DNA from 2 places in the Lentibacillus songyuanensis genome. Region 2 is predicted to be linked to the other one. Evidence: a T-box and tRNA genes for the amino acid it is inferred to sense, from the RefSeq annotation. Region 2 holds a T-box; the other holds one or more tRNA genes.

Region 1 (4,444 bases), on a different contig from region 2:
AAGTGGGATCTTTTCGCTTACTACAGTTATTAATGTAGCAATCACGGTTGCAATGTTTGCGCCAATGCTTTTGATCCCGTTATATTTACAGAACATCCTGGATATCACACCGATGAATTCGGGTCTAATGCTGATGCCAGGCGCAATCGTAATGGGAATTATGTCGCCGATCACTGGTAAAGTATTTGATAAGATTGGTGCACGGCCACTAGCAATATTCGGATTAGCCATTACGGTAGTAACAACATATTTGTTCACGGATTTGACCGATACAACGAGTTATATGTATCTCATCGTCATTTATACGATCCGGATGTTTGGTATGTCGATGATTATGATGCCAATTATGACCGCTGGGCTTAACCAACTGCCACAACGGCTGCATCCACATGGCACAGCAATGGTGAATACGGTTCGTGCTGTAGCAGGTGCAATTGGTACTGCGTTCCTTGTAACAGTTATGACGAATCAGGCAAAAGGCAGTATTAAGGATATTATTATAAAAAACCATTTCGATCCACAGAACCAGCAAGACATGCTGCATGCTGCTAATCTTGCACAAGTTCATGGGATCAATGATGCGTTTATGGTATCGACCGTATTTGCTGTTGTAGGTTTAATTCTGTCGTTCTTCATCAAACGTGGCAGAACAACACAAGAAGAAGAACCAGAATTACCTCGAAAACAAGAACTAGAACCAGAAAGAGGATAAAGTGAAACTGCATTCAGTGAGGGGTTCGACGCACAGGACGTGATGGTTTTAGCCTGCCTTTCTTCCCTTACTGAATAGAGGCGCAAAGGCTAAGTTCTCAGGTATCCTGCTGCAACGCTTTGTGAGCTGCATCGTGCAGGCTGAGAACAGAACCGGACCTTTGTTATGCTTATTTTTTAGTTTCACCTCGAAATCCTGAAGTTGGGGTCTTACTGCCTGTTAAGCATGAGATAAATGGAAGGGGACAGCCTTCCACCACATTAATACATCAATGTGGTGGAAGACTGTCCCCCTTTTTTTAAAAAGATAAGTATAAAAAATTAGGCTCCATTTTACTCATTCCAAAATAGGCCATGTCCGGCTCCAGCGCCTTTCTTACACCCCGGTACGTAAACGGTTATTTTTAGGAAGGCGCAGTGCTAATACAATAACTAATACACAGAAAATGAGACTGATCATCGCTACCAGATGAAGGTGCTGAATATCTAAATGACTGTTAAAAGCAATACCAAGCAAGCACGATGAAAGAATGGATCCAAGATAGCGGCTGGTTTGAAATAGTCCGGAAGCTGAACCGGTTTCCTCAGGTGTTACCTGTTCATAAAGTGCCGTTTGCATGGAAATGTTATTAAACCCATTACTCATGCCGAGAATCGACATAATTACCAAAAACCAGATCAGGGATGAATCTTCTCGAAATGTTAGCAAAAGGGCGGTCCCAATTAATAAAAGCACAGCACCAGTAACAAGCGGCAGTTTGGATCCAAACCGGTCAATCATCTGTCCCGCAATCGGTGCGACAATCACACTAAAGCCTGCCAATGCCAGCATGATTAATCCCGTATGCTCCTCGCTGTACCCTTGAACTTGCTGCAAAAAGGTTGGAAATCCAAAGAAATAACAATAATAGATCAAATTGATACTGGTAAATTGCGCATAAACCATGGTTACATTAGAATTCTGTTTTAACGATGCCAGATCAATAAATGGCTCCTGTTGTCTGTTTTCCCAAAAATAAAAGCCGCCGGCAGCTAGTAAGAAGATAATCAATGCAGACCAGTGGATATTATTTTCAAGTGAAAGCAGGAATAAGATTAAGCCGATCATCGTTATTGTAAATAGGGCAATTCCAACAAAATCAATACGACGTAATTCAATCTTTCCTTGTCCTTTTGACGGCAAAATAAAAATGGCCATAACAAAGGATAGAATGATGAATGGAAAATTAATCAGAAATATTGATTGCCAATCCCATGATGCGATCAGGAACCCGCCAATGGAAGGACCGAACGCAGCAGATGTGGACGCAAAAATAGACAATGTTGCTAATGCTTTTCCTTGTCCTTTGGTTATATTTGTCCGAACCATACTCATTCCGCTTGGAAATAAGGTAGAACTGCCAATAGCTTGAAGAGCGCGACATCCTAGGAGGAAAGGGTAATTTGGTGAGAAAGGTGCCAGCATCGATGCACCAGCAACTAAAATTAACCCAGTTAGGAATAGCCGCTTAGGTCCAAACATATCGCTTAATTTCCCCATCACCGGCTGGGCAGCTGCGCTAGCCAGGTAAAATATCGAAATCAGCCAGGAAGCATCAGCAAAAGTCAGGGAATATACATGCTGCAGGCGTGTTAATGCAACAGAGATCATTGATGAATTCAATGGATTAAGTAGTGTCCCAAGTCCGATTGTTAGCACAAGCAGCCAAGGTTTATGTGTTGTCTTTGTCATACGGATCACCTTTTCATTCGTCTCTATTATCATTCCGGATAACTTTAATGATATGCGAAAGGGAAAGAAGTCGAAAATATTTTGCTCAAAAGGTAAAGATGAGAGTGCGTTTTAATTGATTTTTCTAAACGACAGAAAGACCGCCATCTTTTAGTAGACGGCGGTCTTTCTGTCATGAATTAGCAGGTGTAAAGCTTCAGCTAATCGAGGTTTCGATGTATAGATGGAGCATGCGGGGCTCGAACCCGCGACCTCTTGCATGCCATGCAAGCACTCTCCCAGCTGAGCTAATGCCCCAAAAGGAGAAAATCAATCACGTCACCTATTCTACCTTCTTTCGGATTTTTTTTCAAGTGAAAGTTCCTGAAATACTCCATAATGTAGAAAGTACTGTCCATAAGAGGAAAAATAAACTGATGGCTAAGAAATGTCTGGTCATTCTACTTTCGTCTACTCGTTGTCTGCCTTTTTTGCTCGCTTTTGAACCAATTCATTATGCAACCCTTTTTATTTTACGTACTATATCATGTCACGTAAATTTTTAGAGAGGAATGATAGTATGTTAGGTTTTTCAATGATTCAGCTTGCGCGGCAGATGAGTGACAAACTTGATACGAATATGTATCAAGAATTAGTTAAGCTTTACCATCCCTTTCGCTCTGTGCCCTGTTTTTTACACCGGCCTATAGAGTTTATAAGGAAAAAGACAAAAAAATTGCCGATTCTAATTGAATTTAATACCGATTCCTATGAACACGGCGTAAATGATGTTAGTATGTCTTCGCGCCGAAAACTCCGTCCGCTTCGATCTATTTCTAGTTGTTCCACCAAATTATCCATTCATAAAATAGAACGATTGCTTCGCCAATCCCAGCATATTAAAAAGATTCATTATGATAGAGAAATAAAAACATTACTGGATGTTGCATCACCAGCAGTTCATTCGAATCAGCTAAGGCAAGCTGGATTAACTGGAAAAGATGTTACCATTGCTGTTGTTGATACAGGAATATACGAGCACGAAGATTTAAAAGGTCGTATAACCGGATTTAAAGATCTGGTCAAAAATAAAAAGAAACCATACGATGATAATGGACATGGTACCCATTGTGCAGGAGATGCTGCAGGGGATGGTTCTGCTTCAAACGGAAAGTATCAAGGGCCAGCACCTGAGGCAAATGTAGTAGGTGTGAAAGTTCTTAATAAAATGGGCGCTGGTTCTCTGTCAACCGTAATTGAAGGGATTGAATGGTGTATCCAAAACCAATCAGTATATGATATTAACGTTCTTTCCTTGTCTATCGGGTCAGAGGCACAACAATCAGCTGAAGATGATCCGGTGGTAAAGGCCGTCGAGGAGGCTTGGAATAACGGGATTGTTGTTTGTGTAGCAGCTGGGAATGAAGGTCCAGCAAAGCAAACGATTTCAAGTCCTGGAATAAGTCCTAAAATCATTACAGTAGGTGCTGTTGATGACAAGAACACGGTCGATCGATCCGATGATCGTGTAGCTGGTTTTTCCAGTCGTGGTCCAACAATTGATGGTCTTCAAAAGCCTGATCTGGTAACACCTGGTGTGAATATTATATCCTTACGTTCTCCAGGATCATATTTAGATAAGACAGAACCTGGGGCACGTGTCGGCTCAGATTATTTCTCATTATCTGGAACCTCGATGGCTACACCGCTATGTGCTGGGGTCGTTGCACAGTTTTTGCAAAAGGAAGCCAATCTTTCTCCAGATCAAGTGAAGGAACGATTTATCAAGGCATGTGATACGATTGGACAGCCCCCTAATGTTCAAGGTAACGGGTACTTGAACGCAGCAAAATTATTATCATAAACGTAATGTAGGTACATCAGGTAGCGCTTGGTGTGCCTATCATCATGTGTTTTTCTAGTAGTAATACGCTATATCATTGTTCATGTTAACATAATAATATAAATCCAATTTGGAGGACTGCAGATGCAGCAATTTACGATAAATGTTATTGAAATTAT
Region 2 (4,444 bases):
ATCAAAAGGCACGTGAAAAAGGGCTCGATGTAAAAGATATCCAGGTGCTTGCTCCCATGTACCGCACGCAAGCGGGTATCACGATGATTAACAAACACCTGCAGCAAGTCATTAATCCAAAGACGAATCAAAAAAGGGAAGTAAAGACCCAGGATGCAATATTTCGGGTTGGAGATAAGGTGATTCAATTGGTTAATCAACCCGAGGATCATGTGTTTAATGGTGATATTGGAGAAGTGGTAGCTATTTTCACAGAGGATGAAAATACCGATCAAGTGGAACAATTAGTGATCGCCTTTGATACGCGAGAGGTTGTTTACGAACGAAAGGATTATGTGAATCTGATGCATGCCTATTGCATTTCGATTCATAAATCACAGGGAAGCGAATTTCCCATTGTCATTTTACCTGTCGTGTCCGCATACAATCGGATGCTGCGGAAAAATCTGTTGTATACTGCGGTTACCAGAAGTAAACAGTCCCTAATTATTTGCGGTCAGTCAGATGCCTTTCTTCGCGGGATACGAACAATTGATACGAATATTAGGTATACTACCCTCCAGGAACGGATGCACGAACGATTGCCGAAGCCAGATGAGCAAGACGCTAATAACGAAGAAATAGAAATTACTCCTTACGATTTTATGTGATTCAGGGTATATTTTTGCGGATTCGCGGTTACGCTACAGTAATAATCGATATTTTGGAACGTAGCGTTAAGGATGGATCTTCATGATGATCCATTCCTGCAGTACCCATTACTAGATTCCGTTTTTAGGGATTTGCTTAGCAGGCCCACGTCAGATGAATCTTGGTTCTATACGGGTGCAATCGCGTTTGTTCGTAAAGGAGCATGAGGATGTTGCAGTGCCCGAATTGCAGAGGAAAAGATATTGGGAAAATCGGTTCACAGCAGTATTATTGCTGGAATTGTTTTATTGAACTTTCGATTAACAGCAATAATGAACTTACCGTGCATCAGATTGAAGTGGATGGCTCGCTCAGTTCGCTCAACGATTTATTTACGGAAGAGGAAAGGAAAATACAGTGGTAGTGCTTGTGTATCTTCCATCAATCGAAAAGATGAGAGGCATGACATATGTTTAAACCAAAGTCACCGCTTCCTTTCCTATATTGGATTATTACCGGTATTTTTGTACTTTTATTTGTTTTCTTGCTTGTCAAGCTGTTTCCCATCTATCGTGTTATTCTTGCTTTTCTTTGGCATTTGTTTGCACCGTTTATTATTTCCGGTTTTATCGCCTATCTACTCTACCCGATTATCAAGAAAATACATAGCTATCATGTGCCAAAGGGACTGGCTATCCTGATGATTTACCTATTGTTTTTTGGGGCTTGCGGATATGGTATTTATCGTGTATATCCAGCAATGATCCATGAATTGAATGATCTGGATGAACAGCTGCCGCAGCTTATACGTATGTATCAGGATTTAGTATACCAACTTTATGAATATACCTCGTTTTTGCCGGAAATCGTTCATGATAAGATGGACCAGTTGATTGCCGGAGCGGAAACAAAGGTGGAAAATTTGGTGGGGAAGGTCGTTGCCGGGTTTACCAAAGTTTATGATATGATCGTTTTTCTGACAGTAATCCCTGTTCTGGTATTTTATTTTTTAAAAGATTTTACAAAGTTGAAAGGCTATGTGAAAAAGTGGATACCAGTAAAATATCACCGAGATAGCAGTAAATTATGCCATGCCATTGATAAGAGTTTGGGGGATTATATCCGCGGACAATTACTTGTATGCGCATTTGTCAGTCTGGCCTCGCTGATTGCGTTTCAGCTGCTTCATGTTAAATATGCGTTGTTGTTGGCCATTATTATGGGGGTAACGAATATTATTCCATATTTTGGACCGATAATCGGGGCCGTACCAGTTGTTGCTATTACATTAACGATGTCGACAAAACTAATTATTTTTGTGTTAATCGCTATTTTTGTCATTCAACTGATTGAAAGTAATTTACTGTCACCCTATATCGTTGGAAAGAGTGTGGCTGTTCATCCGATTGCGATTATTTTTGCCCTGCTGTTAGGTGGTGAACTCGGCGGAGTGATTGGCATGATCGTCGCGGTGCCGATACTGACAATTATCAAGGTCATTGTCTCACATGTGATGGCCATTCGGGCACTAAGAGATAAGGACACACTCCCGCATTGACATTTTGCTAATTGTTTTCTATAATAACGCTACATAAGTAATATATAGTTAACGCGTTTGAAAGTTCCAAGTACATGATTATCTTGTCTATAAGAGAGGGATGCCGCTTGCTGTGAGGAATCCTTAGACAACGCTCATGGAAGCTAAACTGGAGTGCGGGAAAACCCCGTCGGTACCCACACCGTTATCGTGACAAGTGATAAATGGAAAAGAAGATTCATTTATAAAAAGGGTGGTACCGCGAGCATCTCGTCCCTGCATAGTGCAGAGAGGGGATTTTTTTAATTGGCGAAAGCGAGTTTGGTAATGTACTCGCCAAAGGCCAGACTACATACATTAAATGGAGGCAGTTCGATGAAACAGTTAACTTCTGCGCAAGTTCGGCAAATGTTTTTGGACTTTTTTCAAGAAAAAGGTCACCGGGTGGAGCCAAGCGCTTCATTAGTACCAAAAAATGATCCAACCCTGCTTTGGATTAACAGTGGGGTGGCAACATTAAAGAAATACTTTGATGGCAGTGTGATACCGGATAACCCAAGAATCGTCAATGCCCAAAAGGCAATTCGAACAAATGACATTGAAAATGTTGGCTTTACGGCGAGACATCATACATTTTTTGAAATGCTGGGGAATTTTTCGATTGGCGATTACTTTAAGAAAGAAGCTATCGAATGGGCATGGGAATTTCTAACGGATGAGAAATGGATCGGATTCAATCCCGAACTCCTGTCTGTTACTGTCCACCCGGAAGATGATGAAGCATATGATATTTGGCTTCATGACATAAAACTTCCGAAAGAACGGATTATTCGGCTGGAGGAAAATTTCTGGGATATTGGAGAAGGACCAAGTGGACCAAATACGGAGATTTTCTATGACCGTGGTGAGAAGTATGGAAATGATCCTAATGATCCTGAATTATATCCCGGTGGGGAAAATGAACGTTACTTAGAGATTTGGAATTTAGTGTTCTCCCAGTTTAATCATAATCCAGATGACACCTATACACCATTGCCAAAAAAGAATATTGATACTGGCATGGGACTGGAGCGGATGGTTTCTGTTATTCAGGATGCCCCGACCAACTTTGAAACCGATCTGTTTTTGCCGATTATAAGCAAGATTGAAGAAATGGCCACAGTTAAATATGGGAAAGGCTTAGCTGAAGATACGGCCTATAAAGTTATTGCTGACCATATTCGAACGGTCGCATTTGCGATTGGAGACAATGCATTGCCATCCAATGAAGGAAGGGGCTATGTATTACGACGCTTACTCCGGCGTGCTGTCCGGTTTGCCAAAAAGCTAGGAATTGAAAAGCCATTTATGTACAAACTGGTGCCTACTGTTGGTCAAATTATGCATGGTTTTTACCCGGAAGTATTGAATCAAAAGGAACATATTGAGACAGTAATCAAAACGGAAGAAGAACGCTTCCACGAAACATTAAATGAAGGTCTGGAAATTTTAACTTCCATTATCAAAAAAGAAAAAGAAAATGGCAGCACGGTGTTTCCTGGCAGGGAAGTGTTTCGTTTATACGATACGTATGGATTCCCCAAAGAACTGACCGAAGAGTACGTAGCTGAAGAAGGGTTCACAATTGATGAAGCTGGCTTTGCTGAAGAAATGCAGGCACAGCGGGAACGTGCCCGTAACGCGAGACAAAAAGTGGACTCGATGCATGTCCAGGATGATATGCTGAGCCAAGTGGATGTTAAGAGTGAATTTGTTGGTTATGAAGTGTTGGAAACGGGAACTACGATTGAGCTTATTATTCACGGAAAAGAACAAACGGAGAATGCAAAAGCCGGTGATGAGATTGCTTTGTTCCTGCAGGAGTCACCATTTTATGCGGAAAGTGGTGGTCAAATAGCGGACAAGGGCTGGATTTATACAGAGCATGCCTCTGTTTATGTGGAAAATGTCCAAAAGGCTCCTAAAGGTCAGCACTTGCATTATGGTGTGGTAAAGGATGGTCAAATACACAAAGGTGATCAGGTCAAGGCAGTCGTTGATAACGAATTCCGCGCCATGATTATCAAGAATCATACGGCCACCCATTTATTGCATCAAGCGTTAAAAGATGTACTGGGAAATCACGTGAATCAGGCGGGATCATTAGTAACTCCGGAACGACTGCGGTTTGACTTCTCCCATTTTGGGGCTATAAGTGATGATGAGTTACAACAAATAGAACAAATCGTGAACGAAAAAATTTGGGAATCCATTCCGGTTGTCATTGACACCATGAAA

What was found. The T-box of region 2 lies ahead of alaS (alanine--tRNA ligase). A T-box ahead of a tRNA ligase gene usually reads a tRNA of that ligase, here a tRNA-Ala.
Region 1: it has a tRNA-Ala gene. The T-box ahead of alaS (alanine--tRNA ligase) is inferred to sense a tRNA for this amino acid. The anticodon was not compared.

What each region holds. Positions count from the first base shown of each region.
Region 1 covers NZ_JBCLVH010000006.1:155,884-160,327, forward strand. The annotation lists gene WMZ97_RS08500 (DHA2 family efflux MFS transporter permease subunit) at 1-712, shown strand, start outside; gene WMZ97_RS08505 (MFS transporter) at 1,088-2,443, opposite strand; tRNA gene WMZ97_RS08510 (tRNA-Ala) at 2,668-2,740, opposite strand; gene WMZ97_RS08515 (S8 family peptidase) at 3,003-4,286, shown strand; gene WMZ97_RS08520 (MGMT family protein) at 4,410-4,444, shown strand, end outside.
Region 2 covers NZ_JBCLVH010000015.1:36,849-41,292, forward strand. The annotation lists gene recD2 (SF1B family DNA helicase RecD2) at 1-650, shown strand, start outside; gene WMZ97_RS14490 (hypothetical protein) at 860-1,054, shown strand; gene WMZ97_RS14495 (AI-2E family transporter) at 1,100-2,188, shown strand; T-box leader at 2,236-2,448, shown strand; gene alaS (alanine--tRNA ligase) at 2,543-4,444, shown strand, end outside.